DNA from 3 places in the Pseudomonas sp. GW821-FHT05D12 genome. Region 1 is predicted to be linked to each of the others. Evidence: riboswitches for the same ligand, from Rfam matches in the RefSeq annotation. Region 1 holds a riboswitch; each other region holds the start of a gene.
The links. A riboswitch is a leader RNA that binds a small molecule or an ion and turns the genes downstream of it on or off. The one in region 1 is predicted to bind cobalamin.

Region 1 (10,298 bases):
GAAGATGTGCTCTTCCGTGCCTTGGGCCTGGTTGGCACGCCTTATCGATGGGGCGGCAACACGCCGGACTCAGGGTTTGACTGCAGTGGCTTGATCGGCTTTGTGTTTCGCGATGCGGCCGGTATTTCCTTGCCGCGTACCACCCGTGAGCTGATCGTGATGCGCGCGCAGGACGTCAGCGAGCAGAACCTGCAAACCGGCGACCTGTTGTTCTTCGCCACCGGTGGCGGCTCCCAGGTCAGCCACGCCGGGATCTATGTGGGTGAGGGCCGTTTCGTGCACGCGCCACAGACTGGCGGTACGGTGAAGCTGGATACCTTGTCCAAGGCGTATTGGCAGAATGCCTACCTGAGTGCCAAGCGCGTATTGCCAGGCAATCTGGCGCGTAACCCATGACGGACCGTATCACTGTAGGAGCCGGCAAGCCGGCTCCTACCCATCATTTAGCGGCCGACACCCGCCACACCTTGTTCCCCACATCATCTGCCACCAGCAAATCCCCCTGCTGATCAATCACCACGCCCACCGGCCGGCCCATGGCTTTCTCATCCTTGTCGAGGAAACCGGTCAGCACGTCCACGGGCTGCCCCTTCGGCTGGCCAGCCTCGAACGGGACGAAGATCACCTTGTAGCCACTGTGCGGCTTGCGGTTCCACGACCCATGCTGGCCGATGAATGCGCCGTTGCTGAACTGGGCTGGCAGTTTGCTGCCCTCGGCAAACGTCAATCCCAGGGAGGCGGTGTGCGGGCCCACTGCGTAATCCGGCGCGATCGCCTTGGCGACCAGGTCCAGGTTCTGCGGGCTGACGCGCACGTCCACATGCTGCCCGTAGTAGCTGAAGGGCCAGCCATAGAACGCGCCGTCCTTGACTGAGGTGATGTAGTCCGGCACCAGGTCGCTGCCGATTTCATCGCGTTCGTTCACTGCCGTCCACAGCTTGCCGCTTTGTGGTTCCCAGGCCATGCCGTTGGGGTTGCGCAGGCCGGAGGCGAAGATGCGGTGCTCGCCGCTGGCACGATCGACTTCCCAGATGGCCGCCCGGCCCTGTTCCGCATCCAGGCCGTTTTCACCGACATTGCTGTTGGACCCGACGCTCACATACAGTTTGCTGCCGTCCTTGCTTGCCACCACGTTCTTGGTCCAGTGGTGATTGATGCTGCCGCCCGGCAGGTCGACGACTTTGGTGCCGGCCTCCTTGATCGCGGTTTCACCTGGTTGGTAGGGGAAGCGCAACAGCTTGTCCGAGTCGGCCACGTACAGATCGTTACCGACCAGGGTCATGCCGAACGGCGAATTGAGGTTTTCCAGGAACACCGTGCGCGTTTCGGCGACGCCGTCGTGGTCGGCGTCACGCAGCAAGGTGATGCGGTTCGGGCTCGGCACAGCGGCGCCGGCGCGGCCCATGACTTTCTCCATGACCCAGCCACGAATACCCTTGGCGTCATCCGGCTTGGGTGGCGCGTTGGTTTCCGCCACCAGCACGTCGCCATTGGGCAATACATACAGCCAGCGCGGATGGTCCAGGCCTTCGGCGAACGCCGCCACCTGGGTGCCGGCGGCGGCGGTGGGCTTGGCGCCGTCCGGCCAGCCAATCGCCGGGGCGATATTCACGGTCGGGATCAGGGTCTTGTTTGGCTCCGGCAACTTGGGCGACGGCCCGGTGCCATCGGAGACCTGCAAAGTAGAGCTTTCCCCGCAGGCAGCGAGGGTGCCGGCGAGCATGATAAGCAGGGCGAGTCTGGTTTTGTGCATGGTGTTCTCCTTAATACCTGTAAGGGTAGAGGAGGCCGGTCGTAGGATGGTTCAAGTGCAAGGCCAGCTTTAATTGACGCTCCACCCCCAACCCACTAACCTTCGCGGCTTGTTCCAGGTGCTCTGTGACCCATGGGTCGACGGAGTGAAACAGGGAAGCCGGTGAGTGAGCGCACTTGTACACAGTGCTGCCGCGATTCCGGCGCTGCCCCCGCAACGGTAAATGAGTCAAGACGGTGCTTTCTGCCACTGTATCGCGTGCGATATGGGAAGGCGCGCTGTCGGCCTGTCCGAGTGCTCTCTTTATAAAGAGCCAGGGCGCCACTCATGAGTCCGGAGACCGGCCTGGTTCATCCAACAGCATCACGGTGGGCGATGCTTGGCTGTCTGTTTATCCTTTTTCCTGCCCGCCGTTTTTGTCCAGCCCCAACGGAGAGCTGCCATGACCGATTCCCCCGACCGCGACGAACGCCACCTGGCGCGCATGCTGCGCAAAAAAGCCGTGATCGATGAGCGCATCGCCAACTCCCCAAACGAATGCGGCCTGCTGCTGGTGCTCACCGGCAACGGCAAAGGCAAGAGTAGCTCGGCATTCGGCATGCTCGCCCGGGCCATGGGCCACGGCATGCAGTGCGGGGTAGTGCAGTTCATCAAGGGGCGCAACAGCACCGGTGAAGAGTTGTTCTTCCGCCGCTTTCCCGAGCAGGTGCGTTTTCATGTGATGGGCGAAGGCTTTACCTGGGAAACCCAGGACCGCCAGCGCGATATCGCCGCCGCCGAAGCCGCGTGGGCGGTGTCGCGCGAGTTGCTGCAAGACCCGTCCATCGGCCTGGTGGTGCTGGACGAGCTGAACATCGCCCTCAAGCACGGCTATCTCGACCTCGACCAGGTACTCAGCGACCTGCAGGCGCGCCCGCCAATGCAGCACGTGGTGGTCACTGGCCGTGGCGCCAAGCCCGAGTTGATCGAAATGGGCGACACCGTCACCGAGATGGGCATGCTCAAGCACGCGTTCCAGGCCGGTATCAAGGCACAGAAGGGCGTCGAACTTTGAATCAGCCCCGTCATTGCCCGGCTGTCTTGATCGCCGCACCGGCGTCCGGCCAGGGCAAAACCACCGTCACCGCCGCGCTCGCCCGTTTGCACCGCAATCTGGGGCGCAAAGTCCGCGTGTTCAAATGCGGCCCGGACTTTCTTGATCCGATGATCCACGAGCGCGCCAGTGGTGCGCCGGTGTATCAATTGGACATGTGGATGGTGGGCGAGCAGGAAAGTCGCCGCCTTTTGTGGGAAGCCGCCGCTGAGGCCGACCTGATCCTCATCGAAGGGGTGATGGGGCTGTTCGACGGCACGCCGTCCAGCGCCGACCTGGCGCGGCATTTCGGCGTGCCGGTATTGGGCGTGATCGACGGCACTGCGATGGCGCAGACGTTTGGCGCCCTGGCCTTGGGCCTCGCGCGTTATCAGCCGGATTTGCCGTTCGCGGGCGTGCTGGCCAATCGCGTCGGCACCTTGCGCCATGCGCAACTCCTCGAAGGCAGTCTCACCGAAGGCCTGCGCTGGTATGGCGCGCTGTCCCGCGAAACCGGGATCGAACTGCCGAGCCGCCACCTGGGCCTGGTGCAAGCCAGCGAGCTGAATGACCTCGACCTGCGCCTGGATGCTGCTGCGCAGGCACTGGGCAGCAGTTGTGAAGTTGCCTTGCCGCCGCCGGTGACCTTCGCCGCCCCCGAAGTGATCGAGGCCGAGCCGTTGCTGGCCGGCGTGCGCATTGCGGTGGCCCGTGACGAAGCGTTTGCCTTCACCTACGGCGCCAGCCTCGACCTGTTGCGGGCGATGGGCGCAGAGCTGCGCTTTTTCTCGCCGATCCATGACCGCGAATTGCCTGACGCCGACAGTCTGTATCTGCCCGGCGGCTATCCGGAACTGCACCACCAGGCGCTGTCGGAAAATACCTCGATGCTCAATGCCATCCGCGCCCATCACGCGGCCGGCAAACCCTTGCTCGCTGAATGTGGCGGCATGCTCTACCTGCTGGACTCGCTGACCGACGTCGACGGCACCCGCGCCGAACTGGTCGGCCTGCTGCAGGGCGATGCGGTGATGCAAAAGAAACTTGCGGCCCTGGCCCTGCAAAACGTCGAGCTGCCGGAAGGCGTGCTGCGTGGGCACACTTATCACCATTCCCTGACCAGCACCGAGTGGCAGCCGATTGCCCGTGGCGTCAGCCCCAATGGTGGGCGCGGCGCCGAGGCGGTGTTCCGACAAGGGCGTATGACCGCGTCCTACGTGCACTTCTATTTCCCGTCCAACCCGAGGGCGGTGGCGGCCTTGTTTGCGCCCGACCCTGAGGTGGCCAGCGCCGGCAAGCCGGCTCCCACCATTTACCGCGTTGAATCCCCATCCACTGTGGGAGCGGGCTTGCCCCCGATGGGGCCATGACCGACAACGCCTTCCCCCAGGCCGACCGCGACGCCGTCTACCGCGCCATCGCCGAGCGCCGCGACATGCGCCACTTCAGCGGCGGCAGCGTGGCCCCCGAGTTGCTGCACCGCCTGCTCCAGGCTGCACACCAGGCGCCGAGTGTCGGCCTGATGCAGCCGTGGCGCTTTATCCGCATCAGCGACCGCCAACTGCGTGGGCAGATCCAGCAATTGGTGGAAGAAGAACGCTTGCGCACCGCCGAGGCGTTGGGCGAGCGTTCCGATGAGTTCATGAAGCTCAAGGTCGAAGGCATCCATGACTGCGCCGAAGTGCTGGTGGCAGCGCTGATGGATGATCGCGAGCGGCATATCTTCGGCCGGCGCACCTTGCCGGAAATGGACATGGCCTCGCTGTCCTGTGCGATCCAGAACCTGTGGCTGGCGGCTCGCGTCGAAGGGTTGGGCATGGGCTGGGTCTCGCTGTTCGAGCCCCAGGCCCTGGCCGACCTGCTGGGCCTGCCGCCCGGCGCGAAACCCCTGGCGGTGTTGTGCCTGGGGCCGGTGGCCGAGTTCTATCCGGCACCGATGTTGCAGCTCGAAGGCTGGACCGAACCACGGCCGCTGAGTGACATGTTGTATGAGAATGTGTGGGGAGTGAGTCAATGAGTGTGGCCTTGCTGTGTGTCGCTGCAGTGGCGCTGGATGCGCTGCTGGGTGAACCCAGGCGCTGGCATCCGCTGGTGGCGTTCGGCAATTTTGCCGGGCGCATCGAGCAACGTTTCAACAGCGGTGGCCGTGGCTGGCGCAGCCATGGGGTGACCGCGTGGTTTATCGCGGTGGTGCCGCTGACCCTGCTGGCGACCGCCTTGTCGTGGGCGCCGTATATCGGCTGGGTGCTGGAGATCCTCGCGCTGTACTGTGCCCTCGGCATGCGCAGCCTTGGCGAACACGTGATCCCGGTGGCCCAGGCGCTACGCAGCGATGACCTGGAAGAAGCCCGCAAGCGCGTGAGCTACCTGGTCAGCCGCCAGACCAGTAAACTGGATCGCACCGAAGTCGCCCGCGCCGCCACTGAGTCGGTACTCGAAAACGGCAGCGATGCGGTGTTTGCCGCGCTGTTCTGGTTCGTCGTCGCCGGCGTGCCGGGCGTGGTGCTTTACCGCCTGAGCAACACCCTCGACGCGATGTGGGGCTATCGCAACGAACGCTTCGAGCGCTTCGGCTGGGCTGCGGCGAAAATCGACGATCTGCTGAACTACATTCCGGCGCGCCTGGTGGCGTTGACCTACGCAGTGCTGGGCAAAACCCGCCTGGCGCTCAAATGCTGGCGAACCCAGGGCCCGACGTGGGACAGCCCCAACGCTGGCCCGGTGATGGCCGCCGGTGCTGGCGCCTTGGGCGTGGAGCTGGGCGGCGCGGCGATCTACCACGGCGAGGTGCATCAACGGCCGCCACTGGGCGAAGGCCCGGCGGCGGATGCCGATTCCATCGACCGGGGCTGGCAACTGGTGCAGCGCGGCGTATGGTTATGGCTGCTGATCCTATGTGCGGGGGCGCAATTCTATGCTTGAACACGGTGGCCGGCTGCGCAAGGCGGCGATGCAGTACGGGATTGCCGAGGCTGATTGGCTCGACCTCTCCAGCGGCCTGGCGCCGTGGCCCTGGCCGATCCCCGAAATCCCGCTGCGAGCCTGGGCGCGCCTGCCGGAAACCGACGACGGCCTGGAGCAAGCCGCCAGCGAGTATTACGGCGCTGCGCATCTGTTGCCGGTGGCCGGTTCCCAGGCGGCGATCCAGCTGCTGCCGCGCTTGCGCCGTGCGGGCAAGGTCGGCGTGTTGTCGCCGTGCTATGCCGAACACGCCGAAGCCTGGCGCCGCGCCGGTTATGTGGTGCGTGAGGTGCAGGAGCAGGAAGTCGACTTCTTCCTTGATGGCCTCGACGTGCTGGTGGTGGTCAATCCCAACAATCCCACCGGCCTGAGCCTGGCGCCGCAACGCCTGCTCGACTGGCACACCCGGCTGGCCCAGCGCGGCGGTTGGCTGGTGGTGGACGAAGCGTTCATGGATGTCACCCCGCAACTGAGCCTGGCCAGCCAGGCCCATCAGGTCGGTTTGATCGTGCTGCGCTCATTCGGCAAGTTTTTCGGCCTGGCCGGTGTGCGCCTGGGCTTCGTGCTGGCCGAACGCAAACTGCTCAAGCTGCTCGCCGAACAGGTCGGGCCCTGGGCCGTCAGCGGGCCGACACGCGTGCTGGGCCAGGCCTGCCTGCGCGACACCGCCGGGCATGCGCGGCAACGTGCGCGCTGCATCGAGGCCGGCCAGCGCCTCTACGCCTTGCTCAAGCGCCATGGTTTCCAGCCCCAGGGCGGCTGCGCGTTGTTTCAATGGCTGATCACACCGCATGCCGAGCGCATGCACGAATTCATGGCCCAGCGCGGCATTCTGCTGCGCCTGTTTGTCCACGACAGCAGCCTGCGCTTTGGCTTGCCCGACACCGAGGCGGACTGGCTGCGCCTCGACGAGGCCCTGGGCGCCTACAAGGAAGCTGCATGACTACGCTGATGGTGCAAGGCACCACCTCCGACGCCGGTAAAAGTACCCTGGTGACCGCGCTGTGCCGTTGGCTGGTGCGCCAAGGCGTGGCGGTGGCGCCGTTCAAGCCGCAGAACATGGCGCTCAACAGTGCCGTGACCGCCGAGGGTGGCGAAATCGGCCGCGCCCAGGCGGTGCAGGCGCAGGCTGCCAACCTCGCACCCCACACCGACATGAACCCGGTGCTGCTCAAACCCAACAGCGACACCGGCTCCCAGGTGATCATCCACGGCCGCGCCGTGACCAGCATGAACGCCGTGGCCTACCACGACTACAAAGCCATCGCGATGCAAGCGGTGCTGGCCTCCCACGCGCGGTTGAGCGAACGCTTCCCGGTGGTGATGGTCGAGGGCGCAGGCTCCCCGGCGGAAATCAACCTGCGCGCCAATGACATCGCCAACATGGGGTTCGCCGAGGCGGTGGACTGCCCGGTGCTGCTGATCGCCGACATCAATCGCGGCGGCGTGTTCGCCCATCTGGTGGGCACCCTGGAGCTGCTGTCCCCGAGCGAACAGGCGCGGGTCAAGGGTTTCATCATCAACCGTTTTCGCGGCGACATCGCGTTGTTGCAACCGGGCCTGGATTGGCTCGAAGCGCGCACCGGCAAACCGATGGTGGGCGTGTTGCCCTACGTGATGGACCTGCACCTGGAAGCCGAAGACGGCATCGACCAGCGCCAGATCGACAAGGCCGCGCAAGTGCTCAAAGTGGTGGTGCCGGTACTGCCGCGCATCAGCAATCACACGGATTTCGACCCGTTGCGCCTGCACCCCCAGGTGGATTTGCAGTTCATCGGGCCGGGCCAGCCGATCCCGGCCGCCGACCTGATCATCCTCCCAGGCTCGAAAAGCGTGCGCAGTGACCTTGCCTACCTGCGTGCCAATGGTTGGGACAGCGCCGTGGCCCGGCATTTGCGCTACGGCGGCAAAGTGCTGGGGATTTGCGGTGGCCTGCAGATGCTCGGGGAGCAGGTGCATGACCCGCTGGGCCTCGAAGGGCCGGCCGGCTCCAGCCCTGGCCTGGGGCTGCTGGCATTCAGCACGACGTTGGAAGAAGAGAAGCAATTGCGCAATGTGCGCGGGCGTTTGTTGCTGGAGAACGCCGAGGTCAGTGGCTATGAAATTCACGCGGGCGTGACGTCCGGCGACGCGCTGTCGACCGCCGCGGTCCTGCTCGATGACGGCCGCAGTGATGGCGCGCAAAGTGCCGACGGGCAGATTCTTGGCACTTACCTGCATGGCCTGTTCGAGACGCCGGCGGCGTGCAGCGCCTTGCTGCGCTGGGCCGGCTTGCAGGATGTGCAGGAGGTGGATTACCACGCCCTGCGCGAGCGCGATATCGAGCGGTTGGCCGACTTGGTGGAAAACCACCTGGATACCGAACTGCTGCGCACGCTATGTGGGATTTGACGGTGCGCACGCACTCTCCCTGTCGGCGCTGGCTAGGCACCTCGTTGAATCAGCAAACCCCGGTTGACGCCATCGCTGGCAAGCCCGCGCCTACAGTTGAGCGGGTGGTAAATAGAGGGAGTGTCCCATGCACCAACTGATTCTCGGCGGCGCTCGCTCCGGCAAAAGCCGCCTGGCGGAAAAGCTCGCCGCTGACAGCGCGTTGCCCGTCATCTACATCGCCACCAGCCAGCCGTTGGACGGTGAAATGAACGCGCGCGTGGCCCTGCATCGCCAGCGCCGCCCCGACCACTGGGGCTTGATCGAAGAACCCGTAGAACTGGCGCGGGTGCTGCGCGAAAACGCCGCGCCGGATCGTTGCCTGCTGGTGGATTGCCTGACGCTGTGGCTGACCAATCTGCTGATGCTCGAAGACGCCGACCGCCTGGCGTTCGAGCGCGATCAATTGCTGGAAACCCTGGCCGCGCTGCCGGGGCAGATTATTTTTGTCAGCAACGAGACCGGACTGGGTGTCGTGCCGCTGGGCGAATTGACTCGCCGCTATGTGGATGAAGCCGGTTGGCTGCATCAAGCTTTGGCCGAGCGGTGTCAGCGTGTGGTCCTGACGGTTGCCGGCCTGCCCCTGACTTTGAAAGGTACTGCGATATGACTGACACCTGGTGGCTCAACCCCTGTAAGGCGATTGACGCTCAAGCGCGTGAACAAGCCTTGGCACGCCAGCAACAATTGACCAAGCCGGCCGGCTCCCTTGGCCAGCTCGAAGCGCTGGCGGTGCAATTGGCCGGCCTGCAGGGCCAGGTCAAACCCTCGGTCGAGCAGCTATGGATTGCGATTTTTGCCGGTGATCACGGTGTGGTAGCCGAAGGCGTGTCGGCGTTTCCGCAGGAAGTGACCGGGCAGATGCTGCTCAATTTCGTCAGCGGCGGCGCGGCGATCAGCGTGTTGGCGCGGCAGTTGGAGGCGCAACTGGAAGTGGTCGACCTCGGCACTGTCACGCCGTCGCTGGATTTGCCCGGGGTTCGTCACTTGAACCTCGGCGCGGGCACGGCCAACTTCGTCAACGGCCCGGCAATGACCGCAGCCCAGGGGCGCCTGGCCCTGCAGGCCGGGCGTGAGAGTGTGCTGCGCGCGCGCGAAAGCGGCGCACAGCTGTTTATCGGCGGCGAGATGGGCATCGGCAACACCACTGCCGCCAGTGCACTGGCGTGTGCCTTGCTCGATTGCCAGGTCAGTGACCTGACCGGGCCAGGCACCGGGCTGAACGCTCAGGGCGTCAGTCACAAGGTGGCGGTGATCGAGCGCGCGCTGGCCGTGCATGCCGGGCAGCGCGGTGATGCATTGCAAACCCTGTTCAACCTGGGCGGCTTTGAGATCGCGGCGCTGGTGGGCGCCTATCTGGCCTGTGCCCAGGAAGGCATCGTGGTGCTGGTCGACGGGTTTATCTGCAGCGTCGCTGCACTGGTTGCCACGCGGTTGAATCCGGCCTGTCGCGAGTGGTTGCTGTTTGGCCATCGTGGCGCCGAGCCGGGCCATCGTCATGTGCTGCAGAGCCTCGACGCGCAGCCCTTGCTGGAACTCGGCCTGCGCTTGGGCGAGGGAAGTGGGGCGGCGCTGGCGGTGCCGTTGCTGCGCCTGGCGTGTGCGTTGCACGGGCAGATGGCGACCTTCGCCGAAGCGGCCGTGGCAGATCGCCCCGCATGAATCTGCACCTGGACCTGTTGCGTCACGGCGAAACCGAACTGGGCGGCGGCCTGCGCGGCAGCCTGGACGATGCACTGACTGCCCAGGGGTGGGAGCAGATGCGCGCCGCCGTCGAGGCGCGCGGGCCGTGGGACCGCTTGATCAGCTCGCCGCTGCAACGCTGTGCGCGCTTTGCCGATGAGCTGGGCGCGCGCCTCAATGTGCCGGTCAGCCTCGCAAAAGATCTGCAGGAGCTGCATTTCGGTGCCTGGGAAGGCCAGAGCGCGGCGGCATTGATGGAAACCGATGCCGAAGGATTGGGGCTGTTCTGGGCCGATCCCTACAGCTTCACACCGCCGGAGGGGGAGCGTGTCAGCGATTTTTCCGACCGTGTCCTGAGCGCCGTCTCACGCTTGCATCAAGCCTATGCTGGCCAACGTG
Region 2 (10,298 bases), on a different contig from region 1:
TGCCTTGCTGAGTATTTTCCGCCACTTCGACAGCGCCTCGGTGACCAAGGGCCTGATCGGTGAGGTGCCACAGACGATGTGGCTGTTTGACTACCCGCTGCTGGAACGCACCTATTACCAATTGGCGGTGAACTTCGATGTGTTCGGCAATGTGTCGCACCAGGCCCAGACCCGCCTGTATTTCGACTTGATCCGCAACGGTGCCGAGCAGAACTTCCTGCGCCTGATGCCGGCCGACAGTCGCGAGGATTTCCTCGACGACTGGTACCAGAACAGCGGCAAGCTCAAGTTGTGGCTGGACTACGAGGCGATCGACGACGACACGCCCACCGGCCTGCACCTGGATGCCAAGGACCCCAAGCGTGACTTTGCCAACCAGTTGCTCGCGCGATATGGCGACCTGAATGCCAGTCCGGACCCGATCAACCGTTGTGACGGCGCCTTTTGCTCGCGTGACGGGATCGACCCGGCATTGCAGGATGCCGAGCAGGCCCTGAGTCGCCTGACGGCGCGCCCGGCAGCCGGGCTCAAGGTCATCGACCAGTTGCCTGAGGCGACGATGCTGCGGATCGAGACCACCCGCGGCAAGCGCGTGGTCTACAGCATGTTGCGCAATCGCGCGCACAGTAACGTGGCGTTCCTGCTGGGTGAGGCCTACCGCTATCAGCCGGGCCTGGACACCGTGACCATCTACCCCGGCGTGCTCATCAGCTACCCGAACTTCATGTTTAACATTCCTGCGCAGGAAGTCCCCGAGTTCGTCGCCGAAATGGAGCGGGCCAAGGACGCCAACCGCTTTGAGAAGATTGTCGACCGCTGGGGCGTGCGCCGCAGCCATCCGTTGTTCTGGCAGTACTTCCATGACCTGTCGCGCTACATCCACGAAACCACGCCGATGGAAGAGGGTGTGCTGGATATGAATCGCTACGAGAATCTTTGATCGACCTTTGTCCGCCCGCCATGGTCCCAACTTCAGGCATCGGTGTTGGGAAGGGTGGCGGACAATGTTGATCTCGGTACAGGCGCTGCGCGCTCTGGCGGCCTGGACAGTGGTGGGGCACCACTTCATGCAGATTTTCTTCGGCTTCAAGGCGGACACCGCCCTGGGCCGGCTGTTTGTGGAAAAGGGCGCGGCGGGCGTGGACGTGTTTTTCGTGATCAGCGGCCTGGTGATCTTCCTGTCCACCCAGGACAAGGACCTGCCGCCCTGGCGATTCCTGCTCTACCGCCTGTTGCGCATCGTGCCGGCCTATTGGTTCTACACCTTGCTGATGGCCTTGCTGGTGGTGGTTGCCCGGCCAATGCTGCCGGATCAGAGCGTCGATGCGGCCCATGTGCTGATGTCGTTGTTCTTTATCCCTTCCGAGAACCCCGGCGGCTATGGGGTGTACCCGACGCTCAATGTGGGCTGGACGCTGAACTACGAAATGCTCTTCTACCTGCTGTTCGCCTGGGCGCTGCTGTTCCGTCGGCAGTGGCGATTGCTGGTGGTCGCGGCGCTGTTGTTCGCGGTGTGCGAGGCCTGGACGTCATTCGGCTGGATCAGCGAGTTCTACCGCTCGGATATCGTGGTCGAGTTCCTGATGGGCATCGGCATTGGCATGCTCTACCGCAAGGGCTGGATTCGTCCCGGCGTGTGGCTGCCGTTGCTGGGCGTCGCCGCCGCGCTGCTGGCGATCTACCATTGGCCGGCTTCGCCACGGGCGCTGACCTGGGGCCTGCCCAGCGCGGTGCTGGTGGTGGCGTGCATGGCGCTGGAGCGCTTCTTCGCGGACAATCGATTGCTTAAAGTGCTGGGGGACTGTTCCTATTCGGTGTATCTGCTGCACGTGCTGGTGTTGTCCGCCGGTGGTTACGCCGCCCAGCGCTACGGCCTGAACCCGTATGCCGTGCTGGCGGTGTGCGTGGTGATCATCGGCCTGGGTGCCCTGGGCAGCTACCGCTGGCTGGAAAAGGGCAGTTATCGCCTGCTCAAGGGCTGGTTCGATGGCGACCAACGGTCAAATTTATCCCGACAAAAATACTAGGACTTTGTACCTCTGTAATGATTTGGCGTAAACTGCCCGCAAGCCTGTGAGGAGTTTCCATGACTGCCATAACCATTACCGACGCCGCCCACGATTACCTGGCCGACCTGCTGTCCAAGCAGAACACCCCGGGTATCGGTATCCGCGTCTTTATTACCCAGCCCGGCACCCAATACGCCGAGACTTGCATTGCCTACTGCAAGCCTGGGGAAGAGAAACCTGAAGACACCGCGCTGGGGCTGAAAAGCTTCACCGCGTACATCGACGCCTTCAGCGAAGCCTTCCTCGACGACGCCGTGGTCGACTACGCCACCGACCGTATGGGCGGCCAGTTGACCATCAAGGCGCCGAACGCCAAGGTGCCGAACGTGAATGCTGACAGCCCGGTCAACGAGCGCATCAACTACTACCTGCAAACCGAGATCAACCCGGGGCTGGCCAGCCACGGCGGTCAGGTCAGCTTGATCGATGTAGTGGAAGACGGTATCGCCGTATTGAAATTCGGCGGCGGCTGCCAGGGCTGCGGCCAGGCGGACGTGACCCTGCGCGAAGGCATCGAGCGCACCCTGCTGGAACGTATTCCAGAGCTCAAGGGTGTACGCGACGTGACTGACCACACGCAGAAAGAAAACGCCTACTACTGAGTAAGGCGTTCACTGCGAACAAAAAAACGGCGCCCCGTGAGCGCCGTTTTTTTATGCTTTAAATTCAATGGTTTAAGCTATCTATCTGACAGATAAGATTAAGTGTGGGAGCGGGCTTGCTCGCGAATGCGGTGCCCCGGTCACTCAATCAGTTGACTGACACAGCGCATTCGCGAGCAAGCCCGCTCCCACATTTTTGATTTATATTTTATTCATTTAAATCAGTGTCTTATATTTGATTAATGAGGTTGAGCATTAAGGCCGATAAAGGTGTGCATGCCCAGCCCGATACAGCGACGACTCGCTGAAACTGTCACTCGCCAGCACTCGACCCACCACAATCAACGCGGTACGCCTGAAGCCCTTGGCGGCGACCTTTTCGGCAATGTCACTCAACGTTCCCAGCGCCCAATCCTGATCCGGCCAGGTCGCCCGGTGCACCACGGCAATCGGGCAATCGGCGCCATAGTGCGGCAGCAGTTGCGCGACGATCTTCTCCAGGTGATTGACCCCCAGGTGAATCGCCATGGTCGTGCCGTGTTGCGCCAAGCTTTCAAACGCTTCGCCGGCGGGCATGCTGGTTTTGTCGGCGTAGCGGGTCAGGATGACGCTCTGCGCAATGTCCGGCAGGGTCAATTCGGTCTCCAGCAGCGCTGCACACGCCGCCACCGCGGTCACGCCGGGGATGATCTGAAATGGAATGCCCAGCTCGTGCAAATAGCGGATCTGCTCGCCGATCGCGCCATACAGGCTTGGGTCACCGGAGTGCACCCGCGCCACATCCAGGCCATTGGCGTGGGCGGCCTTGATCAGGTCGATGATCTGTTCCAGGTGCAGTTCGGCGCTGTTGACCACCTGCTGCGCCTGATGGCCTTCCAATACCGCCGCCGGCACCAGCGAGCCGGCATAGATAATCACCGGGCAGCTGCGGATCAGCCGCTGGCCTTTGACGGTGATCAATTCCGGATCGCCAGGGCCTGCGCCGATAAAGTAGACGGTCATGGTATTTCCTGTTTAAAAGCGGGCGTGTATGAACATTGTTCATGTTCAGGGCAGGCAATTATCGGGGTTTTAGCCTGCGCAGGCCAATGCAAAAGTCGCCTGGGCGTTTTTTCGGCGGGTGATCAGCAGGCGGGCAGGGCCGCTGGCGAGATGTTCGGCGAGGGCCAGGGCGGCGCTTTCGGCGACGCCATGACAGCCTGTGTGGGCGAACGCGACGGCTGATTTGTGGCTCAGCCGGTTTTCATACACCGCCAGTTGGTCGGCGCTGAAGCACTGCAGCGGCAGCTCAAGCAGGCGGGACAGGGCGATCAGGCCCGGTTCATCCTGCCTGCGGTCGATGCTTGCCAGCGCAGTGATGCGCTGGCGCTCGATCCCCCCTTCGGCGAGGGCGCTGTCCAGCAGGTCCAGCAGGGTGTGAACATCACAGCCGCGCTGGCAGCCCAGGCCGACCACCAGGGTCATGCCGAGTATTGATTGTCGCGGTTGCGGCGGAACAGCCAGGCGCTGATCAGGCCCAGGGCCAGCCAGAACGCCACGTTGGTCAGCTGCGAAGCGATCTTGAACTGCGCTTCCAGGGCTTCCGGGGCCAGCATCGAATGCACTTCCGGCTGCGGTGCGCCGATCACGTGTGGCACCGCCAGGATCGCCACGCCGAGGATTTTCAGCAGCCAGTTGCGACCGAACACGATCAGCGCAATGCCGGCCGCCGTCGAGGCCGCGGTGCCGATCCACCAGATCTGCCGTTGTGCGAGATCGGCAGCGGCGGTGCCTGGCAGCTCAGGCGGCAGGCCCAGGGTCGGTGCCAGTACGAAGGTCGCATAACCGGCCAGGCCCCACAGCAGGCCTTGGGCGGTGCGAGTAGGCGCGCGCAAGGTGTAGAGGCCGGCGAGCATCAGGGCAAAACCCACGGCAACAACCAGGTTGCCGCCGGTGGTGGAGAGCACGCGTTGCCAGCCGTCTTCCGGCTCCCAGGCCTCGGCGTCGTGGCTGTGGGCGGCGGCGCCGTCGGCATGTTGATGTGCCACTTCAGTAGTGGCCGGGGCGTTTTCGAACGTTTCCGCCTGCAAAATCAACGGAGCTACCCAGAAACTTTGCAGCAGGGTCAGCAGCAGGGCGGCCAGGAGGCCGGTGAAACCTGCGGTTTGCGCAATACGCTTGATCATGTCGGCAGGTCTCAGTGGCACGGGAACGCGGCGCTGTGGCGGGTATCGTGGGCAGCGTTGTGCACTGCTTCGATGTGCGAGAAACCGGCGAAATACACCAGGCACGCACCGAGAATCGACGCGCCGATGGCGGCGGTCAGGCGTTGGCTCAGGGTGGCGGAGCTGCTGGCGGTGTGCGAGGTGCTGCTGATGATCGACATGGCGCGTCCCTTCTGGGTGTCAGGGTGAAACGAGCGCATGAAAACCCCGCGAGCCAGGCACGCAGGGTTCTGAACAGCGCCCGCCCACCGCGGGTTTGTTATCTGATTTTTTCGGGCCGGTCTCCGGGCTTGCGAGGGGGCTCCTGGGGGAGTCCTGAAAGCGTCGCCTTCCCATGCCCTTGGCACAGTGGATCTGACGCTTCGCTCGCTTACCGTTGCGGGGGCAGCACCGGACTCGTCATGTGATGACTCACCGGTTTCCCGTTTCACCCTGTGAAGGGCACCCGAAACAAGGTGTGTAGGAGAGCATGGGGGTGGGAGGGGAGTCAAATCGGTTGTGGGGGGTATATCCGATATTGGGGTGATGGCTGGAATTGGTTCCGCCCTTACGGCGGGTCACTTTTGGAAAAGAGCCCCAAAAGTAACCAAAAGGGCTCTTGCCCCAACACTCGGCACCTCGCCTAGGCTCGGTGTGCCCTCACTCCGGCTTGAATCCGTGGGCCGCCGCAATGGGCCATCCTTGGCCCAGTGCGGCTAACCCGGCGTCCTGCCGGGTTACCCACGGATTCAAGCCTGCGTTCGGCCAGCGTGTTTAATGGGGCGCCTAGATCAAGATCAAGGTCAAAAGCGGCTCGCTTCGCATCGTTGGTACGCTTTTTGATCTCTTTAGGAGCCGGCTGCCGGCGAAAAAAACGTGAGGACGCCGCGTTGGTTCTGGTGCTTCGCATCATCGTTAACGACCATCGCAGGCAAGCCAGCTCCCACAGGTTGACCGAGTTCGAGATAAGAATCCGGTCGGCTTTAAGGCCGCCGCGCTTTTGCTTTTGATCTTGATCTTGATCTAGGCGCCCCATCAAACACGCTGGCCGGAATTCGATATTGATTTGGGGGGTAAACCGGCAGGGATGCCGGTTTAGCCGCCCCGCGCCATGGATGGCGCGTGGCGGCGGCCCCCCAAATCAATGTCGGATTACGGGCACACCGAGCGTGAGCGAGGTGCCGAGTGTTGGGGCAAGAGCCCTTTTGGTTACTTTTGGGGCTCTTTTCCAAAAGTGACCCGCTGTAAGAGCGGAACCATAGGCCGCCATTACCGCAGAAACGGATATGTACACCAACCCAACCCCATCATTGACCATCCCCCCACCACTGCGTAGCCTTGCACCCTCGAGGTTCTTCAGCCCAGGCCGAAGCTAAGAAGGGAACGCGGTCCAATCCGCGGCTGCCCCCGCAACTGTAAAGGGTTTATCCGACTGCCACGCCACTGCCACCAGGCGGGAAGGCGCAGCCGGCGCCGGTCGCACGACCCGCAAGCCCCAAGCCAGGAGACCTGCCTCGCAACCGATTTTCCACTTCAACCGGGCGGGGTGATCCGGTGACGAAATCTGCCGCTGCGCGCCGCCGCAGGGCCTATCGTCCCGTATGCCCGCCCCAAAGGGCATCCGATGAAAACACTGGCCAAACTCCCCGTCACCATCGTTACCGGCTTTCTCGGTTCGGGCAAAACCACGCTGCTGCGCCATATGCTCGACAACGCCCAGGGCCGTCGCATTGCCGTGATCGTCAACGAATTCGGCGAGCTGGGCATCGACGGTGAAATCCTCAAGCAGTGCTCCATCGGGTGCACCGAGGAAGAAGCCAATGGCCGCGTGTATGAGTTGGCCAACGGCTGCCTGTGCTGCACCGTGCAGGAAGAGTTCTTCCCAGTGATGCGCGAACTGGTCGCCCGTCGCGGTGACCTCGACCATATCCTCATCGAAACATCGGGCCTGGCCCTGCCAAAGCCGCTGGTGCAGGCCTTCCAGTGGCCGGAAATCCGCAGTGCCTGCACCGTCGACGCGGTGATTACCGTGGTCGACAGCCCGGCCGTGGCCGCCGGCACTTTCGCCGCCTTCCCGGATCAAGTCGACGCGCAGCGTAAACTCGACCCGAACCTGGACCACGAATCGCCATTGCACGAGCTGTTCGCCGACCAACTGGCCAGCGCCGACCTGGTGATCCTCAACAAATCCGACCTGATCAGCGCGGAAGACCTGGCCCGTGTGCGCCTGGAAGTCGCCGAAGAACTGCCGCCGGCGGTGAAGATCATCGAAGCCAGCAGCGGGCGCCTGCCGCTCGACGTGCTGATCGGCCTGGGCGCCGGCTCCGAAGAGCACATCGACGGTCGCCACAGCCACCACGATCATCACCATGAAGGTGAAGACGATCACGACCACGATGCGTTCGACTCGATCTCCATCGACCTGCCGCAAGCCGACGAAGCGCTGCTGCTCGACGCCCTGACCCAACTCGTGGTGCAACACGGCATCCTGCGCGTCAAAGGCTTCGCGGCGATCCCGAACAAGCCGATGCGCCTGCTGATCCAGGGCGTGGGCACGCGGTTCGACAAGCACTTCGACCGCGCCTGGGCGGCCGATGAAGCGCGCATCACGCGCCTGGTACTGATCGGCCAGGAGCTGGATGCGGCTGGCCTCGAAGCGCAATTGCGCGCTGCCCTCAGCGTTTAACCCATGCACCTGCTCAGGACCCAGCCCGGTGGTTTCGTCTCGGACGACAATATTGCCGACCTTGGACAAACGCCCGCCGAACTGGTGATCCTGTGCAGCGGCGACTCCAGCCTGGCGCTGCTCGCCGAAGCCGCCCAGCAGTTGCCCGAGGATTACCCCAGCTTTCGCCTCGCCAACCCGATGCAGGTGCAGAACCATGCCTCGGTCGACCTGTACGTCGACGAGGTGCTGCGCCATGCCAAGGTCATCCTGATTTCGCTGCACGGCGGCATCGGCTATTGGCGCTACGGTATCGAGCGCCTGGTGGAGTTGGCCGAGCGCGGCGTGCAACTGATCCTGGTGCCGGGGGATGATCGCCCCGACCCGGAACTCAGCGGGCTGAGTACCGTTGGGGCGGCGGAACGCGACCGCCTGTGGCACTTCCTGCGCCAGGGCGGCCTGGGCAACGCGCTGGATTTCTACGGTTGCCTGGCGAGCAGTTACCTGGGCCGCAGCTACGCCTGGAACGAGCCGCAAACCCTGCCGCGCACGGCGATTTATCACCCGCACACAGCCAACCCGCGCCTGAATGACTGGCAGGCGGATTGGCGCGCGGAGTGGCCGGTGGCGGCGGTGCTGTTCTACCGCTCGCACCTGCAGGCGGCCAATACCGGTTTTATCGATGTGTTCTGCCAGCGCTTGCAGGCGGCGGGTCTCAACCCGTTGCCGATGGCGGTGGCCAGTTTGAAAGAGCCCGGCTGCCTGACGGTGGTCGAGGACCTGCTGGACGAGGTCGGCGCGGCGGTGATCCTGAACACCACCGGCTTCGCCCAATCCAGCCCGGAAGCCCCGCACCTGCGGCCGTTTCGCCGCAATATCCCGGTGATCCAGGCGATCTGCGCCCAAGACAACCAGCCCGGCTGGGAAGCCAGCGAACAAGGCCTGGGCCCGCGCGACCTGGCCATGCACATTGCCTTGCCGGAGCTGGACGGGCGCATCATCAGCCGGCCGATCAGCTTCAAGGACCTGGCCTGGCGCAGTGAGCGCAGCCAGTCGGACGTGGTGTGCTACCGCGCCGCGCCCGAGCGCATGGATTTTGTCGCCGAACTGGCCCGACGCTGGGTCGAACTGGCGCGGGTGCCGAATGCACAAAAACGCATCGCGCTGATCCTCGCCAACTACCCGACCCGCGACGGCCGTATCGGCAACGGCGTGGGCCTGGATACGCCTGCTGCTGCGCTGAATATCCTGCGTGCTCTGCACGCCGAGGGTTATCCGCTGCCCGCTGAGTTGCCGGAGAGCGGCACTGCGTTGATCCATGAACTACTGGGCGGTGTCACCAACGACCTCGACAGCCTCGACCTGCGCCCCTGCCATCAAAGCCTCGGCCTGGATGATTACGAGGCGATGTTCAACCGCCTGCCCGAGGCCAATCGCCGGGCCGTGCTGGAGCGCTGGGGTACCCCGGACCACGATCCGATGTGCCGCGACGGGCGCATGATGATCGCAGGCCTGCGCCTGGGCCTGACCTTTGTCGGCATCCAGCCGGCGCGCGGTTACCAGGTGGACGCCAGCGCGGTGTACCACGACCCGGACCTGGTGCCGCCTCACGGCTACCTGGCGTTCTATTTCTGGCTGCGCCATACCTACGGCGCCCATGGCGTGATTCATGTGGGTAAGCACGGCAACCTCGAATGGCTGCCGGGCAAGGGCGTGGGCCTGTCGGAAAACTGCTGGCCGGACGCGTTGCTGGGGCCGTTGCCGAATATCTACCCGTTTATAGTCAATGACCCGGGCGAGGGCGCCCAGGCCAAGCGCCGCACCCAGGCGGTGATCATCGATCACTTGATGCCGCCGCTGACCCGCGCCGAGACCTATGGGCCGTTGCGTGACCTGGAATTGCTGGCGGACGAGTACTACGAGGCCCAACTGCTCGACCCGCGTCGGGCGGTTGAGCTGCAAAAGGACATCCTCAAGTTGGTGCGCGAAACCCGCATCGACCAGGAACTTGAGCTCGACAACGACGCCGACGCAGCGGTGTGGCTGCCGCGCCTGGATACTTACCTGTGTGACCTGAAGGAGTCGCAGATCCGCGACGGCCTGCATATCTTTGGTGAGTCGCCTGAAGGCCGCCTGCGCATCGATACCTTGCTCGCATTGCTGCGCATTCCGCGCGGCGATGGGCGTGGTCCGCAATCGAGCCTGTTGCGGGTGTTGGCCAAGGCCTTCGACCTGGGCTTCGACCCGCTCGATTGCGCCCTCGCCGAACCCTGGACCGGCCGCCGCCCCATGGTCTTGCAGAAGATCGACGCGCAGTTGTGGCGCACCGCCGGTGACACCCGCGAGCGCCTGGAGCTGTATGCGGCGCGCTTGATCGAGCAGGCGCTGGAAGGGCCGTTGGAGCAGTTGGAGGAGCCCGGTTGGGAGGATGTGAAGGCCGTTATCGAAAGCCTGCGCATTGTCGTCGCACCGCGCCTGGATGCCTGTGGTCCAGCGGAAATGCGCGGCTTGCTCGACGCCCTGGGCGGCCGTTTCGTGCCGGCCGGGCCGAGTGGGGCGCCGAGTCGCGGGCGCCTGGATGTACTGCCGACGGGACGCAATTTTTTCACCGTGGACGTGCGTAACCTGCCGACCACCACCGCCTGGCGCATTGGCTTTCAGTCGGCGAACCTGATTCTTGAGCGACACCTGCAAGATCATGGCGACCACCTGCGCCAACTCGGCCTGTCGGTGTGGGGCACCGCGACCATGCGCACCGGCGGCGACGATATCGCCCAGG
Region 3 (10,298 bases), on a different contig from region 1:
CGAATGGTACGTCGCCCACGGCCCGGCCATGCTGGCCCCGGAGCCGACCCTGGTCGACAATGGCAGCGCCCAGATCGAATACCGCCCGCTGGGCCCGATCCTCGCCGTGATGCCGTGGAACTTCCCGGTCTGGCAAGTGCTGCGCGGTGCCGTGCCGACCATGCTCGCCGGCAACACCTACGTACTCAAACACGCGCCGAATGTGATGGGCAGCGCCTACCTGATGAAAGCCGCGTTCGACAAAGCCGGCTTCGCTGAAGGCTTGTTCGAAGTGCTCAACGTGACCCAGGATGGCGTGTCCAAGGCCATCGCCGACCCCCGCATCGCCGCTGTGACCCTCACCGGCAGCGTGCGTGCCGGCATCGCCATCGGTTCCCAGGCGGGTGCTGCATTGAAAAAATGCGTGTTGGAACTGGGCGGCTCCGACCCGTTCATCGTGCTCAACGACGCCGACCTCGACGCCGCCGTGCAGGCTGCCGTGATCGGTCGCTTCCAGAACAGCGGCCAAGTCTGCGCCGCCGCCAAGCGCCTGATCATCGAAGCAGGCGTGGTGGAAGCGTTCACCGCGAAATTCCTCGAAGCCAGCCGTGCGTTGGTGATGGGCGATCCGACCTCGCCCCACACCTATGTCGGCCCGATGGCGCGCTTCGACCTGCGTGACGAATTACACGGCCAGGTCCAGGCCACCCTGGAAGAAGGCGCAACCTTGCTGCTGGGCGGTGACAAAGTACCGGGTGCCGGCAACTACTACGCGCCGACCGTGCTGGCGGGTGTCACCGACCAGATGACTTCGTTCAAGCAGGAACTGTTCGGCCCGGTGGCCTCGATCATCACCGCCCGCGACGCCGACCACGCCGTGGCCCTGGCCAACGACAGCGAGTTCGGCCTGACCGCGAGCATCTTTACCACTGACGCAGCCAAGGCGCGGGAGATCGCCAACCAGCTGGAAACCGGCGGGATCTTCGTCAACGCGTTCAGCGTGTCCGACCCTCGGGTGGCATTTGGTGGGGTGAAAAAGAGCGGCTTCGGGCGCGAGTTGTCGCACTTCGGCGTGCGGGAATTCTGCAATGCGCAGACGGTCTGGCTGGATCGCAAGTAAGCCGGGTCAGCACGACTGCCGGCTTTCGTGGTGAGCCGCCTGGTCGTGGTGAGCAGGCTTGTCGTGGTGAGCAGGCTTGTCCTGCGTTGGGGTGCGAAGCGCCCCCATGAATCCCACCGCATCGTTTCAGGAAATCCGTGGTGTGAGGTTTTAGGGCTGCTTCGCAGCCCAACGCAGGGCAAGCCTGCTCACCACAATTAGCCTGCTGGGCCTGCGCAGTGGTACCTGAGTAGTAAATCTGCATGTCTTTCAAATCCAACCCTTCACAAGCGTCGCCGATCACGGCCACGTCAGTGGGTTGTTGTGGTGAGCAGGCTTGCCCTGCGTTGGGGTGCGAAGCGCCCCCCCAGTAATCCCACCGCATAGTTTCAGGCAAAACCGCGGTGTGAGGTTTTGGGGCTGCTTCGCAACCCAACGCAGGGCAAGCCTGCTCACCACAATTAGCCTGCTGGGCCTGCGCATTGGTGCCTGAGTAGTGAATCTGCATACCTTTCAAATCCAACCCATCACAGGCGTTGCCGATCACGGCCATGTCAACGGGTTGTTGTGGTGAGCAGGCTTGCCCTGCGTTGGGGTGCGAAGCGCCCCCATGGATCCCACCGCATAGTTTCAGGCAAACCGTGGTGTGAGGTTTTGGGGCTGCTTCGCAACCCAACGCAGGGCAAGCCTGCTCACCACAATAACCTGCTCAACCTGCTCAACCTGCTCAACCTGCTTGGCCTGCTTGGCTGCTTAGCCTGTCTGGCCTGCTTAGCCTGCTTAGCCTGCTTAACCTGCTGGGCAAGATACGTCCGCATACCCGTACAAGAGCGTTTGCGAGCACTGGCCCACTCACTGCCAAAAGGCTGCCTCTACTGCCAGACTCTCACTGCGCATTAATGTAATAAAACTGCGCCTGGGTCTTTTCAACCGCGGTTCGCACTTTATCCTTCTGCGCATTGGTGCCCGAGTAGTAAATCTGCATACCTTTCAGATCCAGCCCTTCACAGGCGTTGCCGATCACGGCCACGTCAACGACAGTGCTGGCGCCGATAATCAGAAAGCCGGTGTCGCCCAGGCTTTTGGCCTTCAGCAATTCTTCTTTCAGATACATCGCATTGGCGCCACCGGCCATGGCAAGGGCCAGGTTGTCGGCGATCAAGCCGTGGCTGGGGATTTTCACACTGTGCAAGCGCACCCTGTTTTCCCCGGAAGGCAGCGACATGACATGCGCGGTAGCGGCTTCGTCAAAAATCTGCTTTTCGCTTTTACCTGGGGTGGCGCAACCGGCGAGCATGGCGATGAGGGCGAGGGCGACGAATGATTTCACTGTGTATTCCTTGTGTGAAGGCTGTCCATGGCCGCGCATCATAGGAGAGCCATCCCATAAGAGCTACCGCAGTCTTCTCACCGTGCGCCGTCAGAACTCCCGCTCAACCGCGTGATCGACTACCATACCGCGCCGGTTCCCAAATGGGACTAATAGGGAATCCGAAGCGCGGTATGCCGCGCCAATCGGAACTGCCCCCGCAACTGTAGGTGCCGAGCCTGCTCCTTGATGCCACTGGACCTCGTCCGGGAAGGCCGGAGCGTGGCGATGACGCATCAGTCAGGAGACCTGCCGGCCCAAGCACCAACACTAACCGGCGGGGTGTCCGGGAAGGACATCCTTGCCTGCCTGACCCGCAGCGTTCGAGGGCGTAATTCCAGACCGTACCTCCCCAGTTCCACGTACGGTTTCAAGGAGATCGCCCCATGCTGCCACGCGTTACCGCCCTGATCACTGGCCTGGGCTTCTGTGCCCTGGCCCACGCCGCGCCCACCCAGTACCCGCTGACCGTGCAGAACTGCGGCAGCACGCTCACCTTCCAGCAGGCACCCGCGCGCAGCGTGACCATCGGCCAGGCCGCCACCGAAATGCTCTACGCCCTCGGCGTAGGCGATAAAGTGGTCGGCACCTCGCTGTGGTTCAACAGCGTCCTGGCGCAGTACAAGGCACAGAACGACACAATCGAACGCCTGGCCGACAACGAGCCCAGTTTCGAGTCGGTGATCGCCAAGCGCCCGCAGCTGGTGGCTGCCGAGCTGGAATGGGTGGTCGGCCCGCAGGGCGTGGTCGGGACCCGCGAGCAATTCCACGAATTGAAGATCCCCACCTACCTGCTGCCCTCCGACTGCGAAGGCAAGGACAACCTGGTCGGCGCCGACGGCACGCGGCTGGAGCCGTTTCGCATCGAGACCATCTATAAAAGCATCAGCCAACTGGCGCAGATTTTCGACGTACAGGATCGCGGCCAACAACTGAACGACGAACTCAAGGCGCGCCTGGCCAAATCCGTCGCGACCGTGCAGGGCAAAGGCCTCAAGCAGGCCAGTGCTCTGGTGTGGTTCTCCAGCTCGGAGATGGCCAGCGACCCTTACGTGGCCGGTCACAAGGGCATTCCCGAGTTCATGCTGCAAACCCTGCGCCTGCACAATGTGGTGCAGTCCGATGAAGAATGGCCGGCCGTTGGCTGGGAAACCATTGCCAAGGCCAACCCGACCTTTTTGGTGATCGCGCGGATGGACCGCCGCCGCTACCCCGCCGATGACCACGAAAAGAAACTCGCCTTCCTGCGCAGTGACCCGGTCACCCGCAACATGGACGCGGTGAAAAACAACCGCATCATCATCCTCGACGCCCTGGCGCTGCAGGCCAGCATCCGTATGTTCGATGGCCTGGAACAACTGGCGACAGCCATCGATGGCTACGACTTGCCCAAATGATACGCACCCTACTCGCCCTGTCGCTGCTGCTGATCGCCGTGCTCGCCGGCGTGGCCATCGGCGAAACCGCCATCGCACCAAAGGTGGTACTGCAGGTGCTGGCCAACAAGCTCTGGGCCGCCGGCTACGTGCTGGACCCGATCGATGAAGGCGTGGTGTGGAACTACCGCCTCACGCGCGCGCTGGTCGCTGCCGCATGCGGCGCCGGGCTGGCGACCTGCGGGGTAATTCTGCAATCGCTGTTGCGCAACCCGCTGGCCGATCCGTACCTGCTGGGCATCAGCGCCGGCGCCTCGACGGGCGCAGTGCTGGTGGCGTTGATCGGGGTGGGCGGCGGTTTGATCTCGCTGTCGGCCGGCGCCTTTGTCGGCGCGATGGCCGCATTTGCGCTGGTGATCCTGCTCGCGCGAGCCAGTGGTTCAGCCAGCGGTACCGGGCAGATCATCCTCGCGGGCATCGCCGGTTCGCAGCTGTTCAACGCGCTGACGGCGTTCCTGATCACCAAGTCGGCCAGCTCCGAACAGGCGCGCGGCATCATGTTCTGGCTGCTCGGCAATCTCAGTGGGGTGCGCTGGCCGTCGGTATGGCTGGCGGTGCCGGTGGCAGTTGCAGGGCTTGCTGTGTGCCTGTGGCACCGGCGCGCGCTGGATGCGTTTACCTTCGGCAGCGATTCGGCGGCCTCCCTGGGCATCCCGGTGCGCCGCGTGCAATTTGTGCTGGTGGCCTGCGCCGCACTGGTCACGGCGGTGATGGTGTCGATTGTCGGCTCCATCGGTTTTGTCGGCCTGGTGATTCCCCACGCCGTGCGCCTGCTGCTCGGCACCGGGCACTCGCGCCTGCTGCCCGCCAGCGCCTTGGGCGGCGCATTGTTCTTGATTGCAGCCGATGTGTTGTCACGCACTTTGATCAAGGGCCAGGTCATCCCGGTCGGCGTGGTCACGGCTTTGGTGGGCGCGCCGGTCTTTGCGCTGATCCTGATCGGCCGGAGGAATGCGCGATGACCGTACTGAGCTGCACCGGCCTGGGCTTCAAAGTGCGTGAAGCCACGTTGCTGCGCGACATTCACCTGCAGGTGCAGCGGGGTGAAACCCTGGGCATCGTCGGCCCGAACGGCTCAGGCAAATCCACTCTGCTGAAACTGCTGGCTGGCCTGCGCACCCCGGCCACTGGCGAGGTGCGACTGGGTGAAGTGCGCTTGGGCGACCTGTCCCGTCGTGCCATTGCGCAGCAACTCGCGGTGGTCGAACAACAGGCCGACACCGACGACGCCATTCGCGTGTTCGACGCCGTGGCCCTGGGCCGCACGCCGTGGCTGTCGGCACTGAGCCCCTGGTCCCGCGAGGACGACGCTATCGTGCACCAGGCGCTGCAGGATGTAGACGCCACCCACCTGGGCCAACGTGCGTGGCGCAGCCTCTCGGGCGGTGAACGCCAACGGGTGCACATCGCCCGTGCGTTGGCGCAACGGCCGCAGATTTTGTTGTTGGATGAGCCGACCAATCACCTGGATATCCAGCATCAACTGGGGATTCTGAAGGGGGTGCAAGGCTTGCCGGTCACCACCTTGATTGCCCTGCATGACCTCAACCAGGCGCTCACCTGCGACCGCTTGGCGGTACTGGATCATGGGCGGTTGGTGGCGCTGGGCAAACCGCTGGACGTGCTGACGCCGCAGCGGCTGCAGGCGACGTTCGGGGTGCAGGCGCATTACCTGACAGACCCGTTCGATGGGGCGCAGATACTGCGGCTACGCCCAAACTGATCAGAGCACTCAACGGTAGGAGCCGGCTTGCCGGCGTCTACACTGGCGGTGTTAGAGGGTGCGCTGCATATGCGTCGTGCGCCACACCGGGTCCGCGTCCACATCCACCACTTCGAACCCCTGCCGAAGCCAAAAATCAATCGCCCCAGGCAAAAACGGATGGGTGTGCAGGTACATCACCGCGACCCGATCCGCCTTAGCCTGCGCCTCCAACGCAAGGTACAACGCGCGCGCCAGACCCAAGCGGCGAAACGCCGGCAGCACAAACAGGCGCACCACCTCCACGGTCTTTTGGCCCTGGTAATTCAACTGTGGGAAACGACCGTCGTAAGGCAGATAGCCAATGGCAGCGACGATCTGGCCTCGATCGCAGGCAACCAGAAATCGCCCATCACCCTGCACATAAATAGCCTCGAAATGCGCCAGGTCCGCCGGCATCCCTGTCGCGTCGAGCTTGGGGAAAAGCTCGGCACGGGCCCCCAGCACGAACGCCAGTACCTCAGGGATATCCGCCGTCGTGACCGCCCGAATGATCGGCCTTGGGCTCATGCAACCTCGATCTGCGTAATCCCCACCACCTGCGCCTGCTCGAGAATTTCCTCCGGCGCTGCATCCGCAGGCGGCAGGATCAAGCCATTTTCCGCATCACCGAAATGCAACTGCAGCAAGTGCAACGCCGCCTCATGCACCGGCAGGTCGGGCTGTTTGAGCTCGAACACATGGGTGCGGGGTTCGTCGTTGAACAAGTAGTTGAGGGTGTATTCGCGCATGGGAGGAGTCCTTGTCATGGAAGAAGAGCTGCTGATTAACCTGACTCATCGATCAAGTTTTAAGTTCAATGGATCAGCATTGGCAGCAGCTCCAGCAGCACTTACTGGCGCAACTCACACACTGCATTGCCCTTCATTCCCGACGCATGCACGCTCACATGGCGCACGCGAAAACCCGGCTTCTGGACGAACTTCTTCTCTTCCCAGGTGCTGCCGTTTTCGACCTGGTAGCCGATGGCGCCATCGGCTTGCCAGGTCAGGCGCAGCGTATACACACCGTTTTGATCGGGAGCCCGATGGAAAAACGTGTCGATCACCGGCTCCGCCTTGTTGAAGGTGCGCACCTGGAACAAGCGCAGGTCAGTGTCGGCGGGCGTGTAGCTGGAAAGAAACAACGTATCGTCTTCGGCAGCATCCTCAGCGGCCGCGAGGATCACCGATGGCACCCACTTCTCGCCACGGTCCTGGGTGTCGGTGGTCACCTTGCAGGTCAACTGGCCCTTCTCGGTCACGTCCTGGCGCCAGGCGGTCTCGTAGTAGCCGTAGGGCACGTCGAAGCGCACGGCTTTCTCAGTGACTTGCTCGCAACCGGCCAGCAGGTACAGCGCCGACAAACCGATGAATCCTTGAAGAACCTTCACGTGCTTTCCTTGGCTTGATTGTGGGAGGCGAGAGGTTACCCGGCTTGTCGGAAAAAGGGGATCGTTTTAGCCGGACGGCGTGGCGTGGTATATCTGCGCGCCACCTCTACAACAGGAACGGCCCATGTCCTCCTCCGTCCCCCTCCTCGGCTGCCGGTCGATCATCGACGTGCTGCGCCACATGACCGAAGACGGGCCGGAATGGGCCCACCGTTATGTCACCCTGTGGTTCCAAAACCCTCCGGATGCCTGGGTGTTGGTGTACCCGCTGCAAGACACCACCGAGGCGTATTTTGACTTTATGTACACAGGTGCGGAGTCGCCGAAGGCAGCCCTGTCGACGCTGTTGGCCAAGTACCCTCAATGTGACGTCATCGATTGGTCGCCCGGACGCCTGGCATGCATCAGCGCCCCTGCGACAAACATTGAGACACTGCAGGAGATTATCCAGGATCTTGCGCAAGAGGCGTGGGGTGAGCGCGGCACACTGATGAGCGCCTCGTACGAGCAGACGATTAGCGCCTGAACACCTGGCTGAAATGGAGCATCCTGATGGCCGAAAACTCTCTTGTGACCGCGGTTGTTACCGCTGTCCTGACTTCACTACTCACGCTGGCCGGTACCTACGCCCTGCAATCACGCCAAGAGGCGCGGGCGCAGGCGAGCCAATTTCTGGATGCGGCACAAAACACGGTGCAAGAAACCGTGGCTATCCTGGATGATGGTTACAACGCGCTGGACAAGTTGATCAGCGCAACGCATGAAACCGGGTGGAAAGAGTTCTCCCAAGGCCCTTGGCGCGAATACATGGCATTCGAGCGCCGCTGGCATCAGAGAATGATTGTTCAGCACTTCAAGCTGGAGCGGTACTTTGGCAAAGACATGGCCGATACGCTGATTGACTTGGACGACGTCCCCATGGGCCCGACCCACACAGGCAATGATAAGGAAGACCCGGCAGTCAGGCGCTATAACCTCCAGAAGCTCGCGGCCGATACCGAGTACACCGTACGAAGCATGACAGTGACCCAGGACATCATCGACGAAGACATCAAAGCCGGAAAACCTGATGGGTTGATGGAGATGATTCTTGCCGTGAACAGCGACAGGGATACCGCGAGCCGTCAGCTCAAGGAATACGATGCCGGCTCGATCAGGCTGCTCAAGGCACTCGACGGAAGGCTGACCGAACTGGGTGCCAGTAAGGTCACAGTCGTGGATACGAACAAAAAGGACTGAAGATGACTGAACTGCCAATGGCCGACGCGCGCCAGAACGATAAAAACCGCAAGATTATCCACGCCACGGTCGCGGCGAGAAACCTGGCAGGCGGATTTGGGGCTACCTTCCAAAATCCTACGAAGACTTTCCGCCTGCCTAAGACGAAACCTCGATGGTCCGGGTAATCCACTCTCGGCTGTAGGCAAGCACGCCCGCGCCCATTGCCACCGGAAAATGAATAAACCCATGCGACGACTCCGCCAACAGATGCGCCTCAGCGCCCGGCCACTGCTCAGCGAGCATCAGCGTGTCATCCTTCAACGGGTCCAGCTCCCCGACAAACATCAACGCCGGCGGCAGGCCCTCCAAGTCGCCATACAACGGTGACAGCGGCGGCCGCCGACGCTCATCATCGCTCAAGCCCGGCGTCAGCATGCGCAATGCCTCGACCATGCCCGGCCCGTCCAGCAGCAACGTATCGGGCCCCGCCGAGCGTACGCTCGGGGTCCCGGTCAGGTCGTAGACACCGTAATACAAGACCGCCCCGCTCACCCGCTGGAGCAATTGCGGCCATTCTTTCAACGCCAGCAATGTCGCCGCAGCCAAGTGCCCCCCGGCCGATTCGCCGACGACGATCACCGGCAGGTCGGCAAACTCATCGTTGGTAAGCAACCAACGAGCGGCCGTCAGGCAGTCGTCCATCAGCCCTTCGACCGGCGTATCGACCGCCAGCCGATAATCCACCGACACCACCGCCACATCGCACGCGTTGACCATGCCGAGGTTGAGGTCGTCGTCCATCTGCGCATTGCCGATGACCCAACCGCCGCCGTGGATATCCAGCACCACGCCCTTGGGCTTGCCGCTCGGCCGCAGAATGCGCACGGGCACCGATCCTACAAGCTTGCGCTCTGCATCTGGCGCCTTCTTTAGCGTCTGGCTGACGCGCAGCAGTGCCTGGATCAAGCGCGGCGTGACGCGATTACGGATCTTGAAACGCGGCAACCAGGCGAGCTTCTGATTGAAGCGGCGCATCTGGGCCAGTTCAGCCTCACTGGCAGGCCAAGGTTTGCAGGCCATCAACGGTTATTCCGCAGGATCGAGAAGTTGAGCGCCGCCGCCACACACAGCCACGCCAGGTAAGGGAACAGGATCAACCCGGTGATCAAGTCCAGGCGCACTGCCAGCACCACCATCGTCGCCACGGTGATCCACAGCAACACGATCACCACCATTCCGGCGAGGATGCGATGTGCGCCGAAAAACACCGGCGTCCACAGCGTATTCAAGGCGATCTGCGCCGCCCACAACGCCAGCACTTCCTGGCTGCCGGGGATCAGGCTCAAGCGGTAGCCGGCCCAGGCCAGCAGCAGGTAGATGATCGTCCACGCCACCGGAAACAACCAATTGGGTGGGGTGAAACCGGGTTTGACCAGGGAGTCGTACCAGGCCCCGGGCTTGAAGATAATGCCGGTACTGGCGGCGGCGGCGCAGGCGAGCAGGAAGATGAAGAAAGTCATGGTCGGTCCTTGGCTGAGCATTTCAAGCTTGGACGTGTCGCACACGGGTAAAAGTTCACTGCCGATCTACAGATGGGCACTGGCAATGCGGGGTACCTTTATCGCCTGACATACCGCTTTCGCAGCCTCGCTGGGGCTCGACAGCTCCTACAGGGGGCTGCTGCATTCCAGTATGTCTAAAGATGGGATTTCAGCCGTGACCACGATCAACTGTGAGAGCTGTCGAGCCCCAGCGAGGCTGCGAAGGGATCGCCACGCCCTACCGACCCACACCGTACAAGCATCACCGCCACACTCACGCTAGCCAGGCGCCACAATCTTCAGCCATGGCCAGCGTGCCTGATAACTCCTGGCCTTCTGCGCAAACAACTCAGGCTCCGCATGCAGCGGATTGATCCGCAGCACGCCCTGCGCCACATCCTCCAGCCCGTAAGGCGCATACACCTCACCCGTCGCAATTTCCACGCCGATGCAGGTGCCCGCCACGAGGTAGCGATCAATCCCCTGCTTGGCCGTGTGCAATTGCGGATAGGGCCGGCC

Region 2: another riboswitch for cobalamin. It lies ahead of AC07SI_RS16805 (CbtB domain-containing protein); the one in region 1 lies ahead of cobO (cob(I)yrinic acid a,c-diamide adenosyltransferase).
Region 3: another riboswitch for cobalamin. It lies ahead of AC07SI_RS25025 (ABC transporter substrate-binding protein); the one in region 1 lies ahead of cobO (cob(I)yrinic acid a,c-diamide adenosyltransferase).

What each region holds. Positions count from the first base shown of each region.
Region 1 covers NZ_JBWKSN010000009.1:163,132-173,429, reverse strand. Annotated here, with positions in the region: gene AC07SI_RS18430 (C40 family peptidase) at 1-396, shown strand, start outside; gene AC07SI_RS18425 (PQQ-dependent sugar dehydrogenase) at 440-1,753, opposite strand; cobalamin riboswitch at 1,853-2,116, shown strand; gene cobO (cob(I)yrinic acid a,c-diamide adenosyltransferase) at 2,196-2,807, shown strand; gene AC07SI_RS18415 (cobyrinic acid a,c-diamide synthase CobB) at 2,804-4,195, shown strand; gene bluB (5,6-dimethylbenzimidazole synthase) at 4,192-4,842, shown strand; gene cbiB (adenosylcobinamide-phosphate synthase CbiB) at 4,839-5,747, shown strand; gene cobD (threonine-phosphate decarboxylase CobD) at 5,740-6,729, shown strand; gene AC07SI_RS18395 (cobyric acid synthase) at 6,726-8,177, shown strand; gene cobU (bifunctional adenosylcobinamide kinase/adenosylcobinamide-phosphate guanylyltransferase) at 8,305-8,826, shown strand; gene cobT (nicotinate-nucleotide--dimethylbenzimidazole phosphoribosyltransferase) at 8,823-9,878, shown strand; gene cobC (alpha-ribazole phosphatase family protein) at 9,875-10,298, shown strand, end outside.
Region 2 covers NZ_JBWKSN010000008.1:121,069-131,366, forward strand. Annotated here, with positions in the region: gene AC07SI_RS16775 (fatty acid cis/trans isomerase) at 1-940, shown strand, start outside; gene AC07SI_RS16780 (acyltransferase family protein) at 1,005-2,027, shown strand; gene nfuA (Fe-S biogenesis protein NfuA) at 2,087-2,671, shown strand; gene cobM (precorrin-4 C(11)-methyltransferase) at 2,927-3,673, opposite strand; gene AC07SI_RS16795 (cobalamin biosynthesis protein) at 3,743-4,135, opposite strand; gene AC07SI_RS16800 (CbtA family protein) at 4,132-4,836, opposite strand; gene AC07SI_RS16805 (CbtB domain-containing protein) at 4,848-5,036, opposite strand; cobalamin riboswitch at 5,134-5,339, opposite strand; cobalamin riboswitch at 6,187-6,385, shown strand; gene cobW (cobalamin biosynthesis protein CobW) at 6,479-7,540, shown strand; gene cobN (cobaltochelatase subunit CobN) at 7,544-10,298, shown strand, end outside.
Region 3 covers NZ_JBWKSN010000015.1:10,210-20,507, forward strand. Annotated here, with positions in the region: gene AC07SI_RS25015 (aldehyde dehydrogenase family protein) at 1-1,099, shown strand, start outside; gene AC07SI_RS25020 (hypothetical protein) at 1,965-2,408, opposite strand; cobalamin riboswitch at 2,525-2,718, shown strand; gene AC07SI_RS25025 (ABC transporter substrate-binding protein) at 2,834-3,844, shown strand; gene AC07SI_RS25030 (FecCD family ABC transporter permease) at 3,841-4,845, shown strand; gene AC07SI_RS25035 (ABC transporter ATP-binding protein) at 4,842-5,606, shown strand; gene AC07SI_RS25040 (GNAT family N-acetyltransferase) at 5,658-6,155, opposite strand; gene AC07SI_RS25045 (hypothetical protein) at 6,152-6,376, opposite strand; gene AC07SI_RS25050 (hypothetical protein) at 6,478-7,017, opposite strand; gene AC07SI_RS25055 (hypothetical protein) at 7,142-7,543, shown strand; gene AC07SI_RS25060 (hypothetical protein) at 7,570-8,256, shown strand; gene AC07SI_RS25065 (alpha/beta hydrolase fold domain-containing protein) at 8,395-9,318, opposite strand; gene tspO (tryptophan-rich sensory protein TspO) at 9,318-9,758, opposite strand; gene AC07SI_RS25075 (nucleotidyltransferase family protein) at 10,059-10,298, opposite strand, start outside.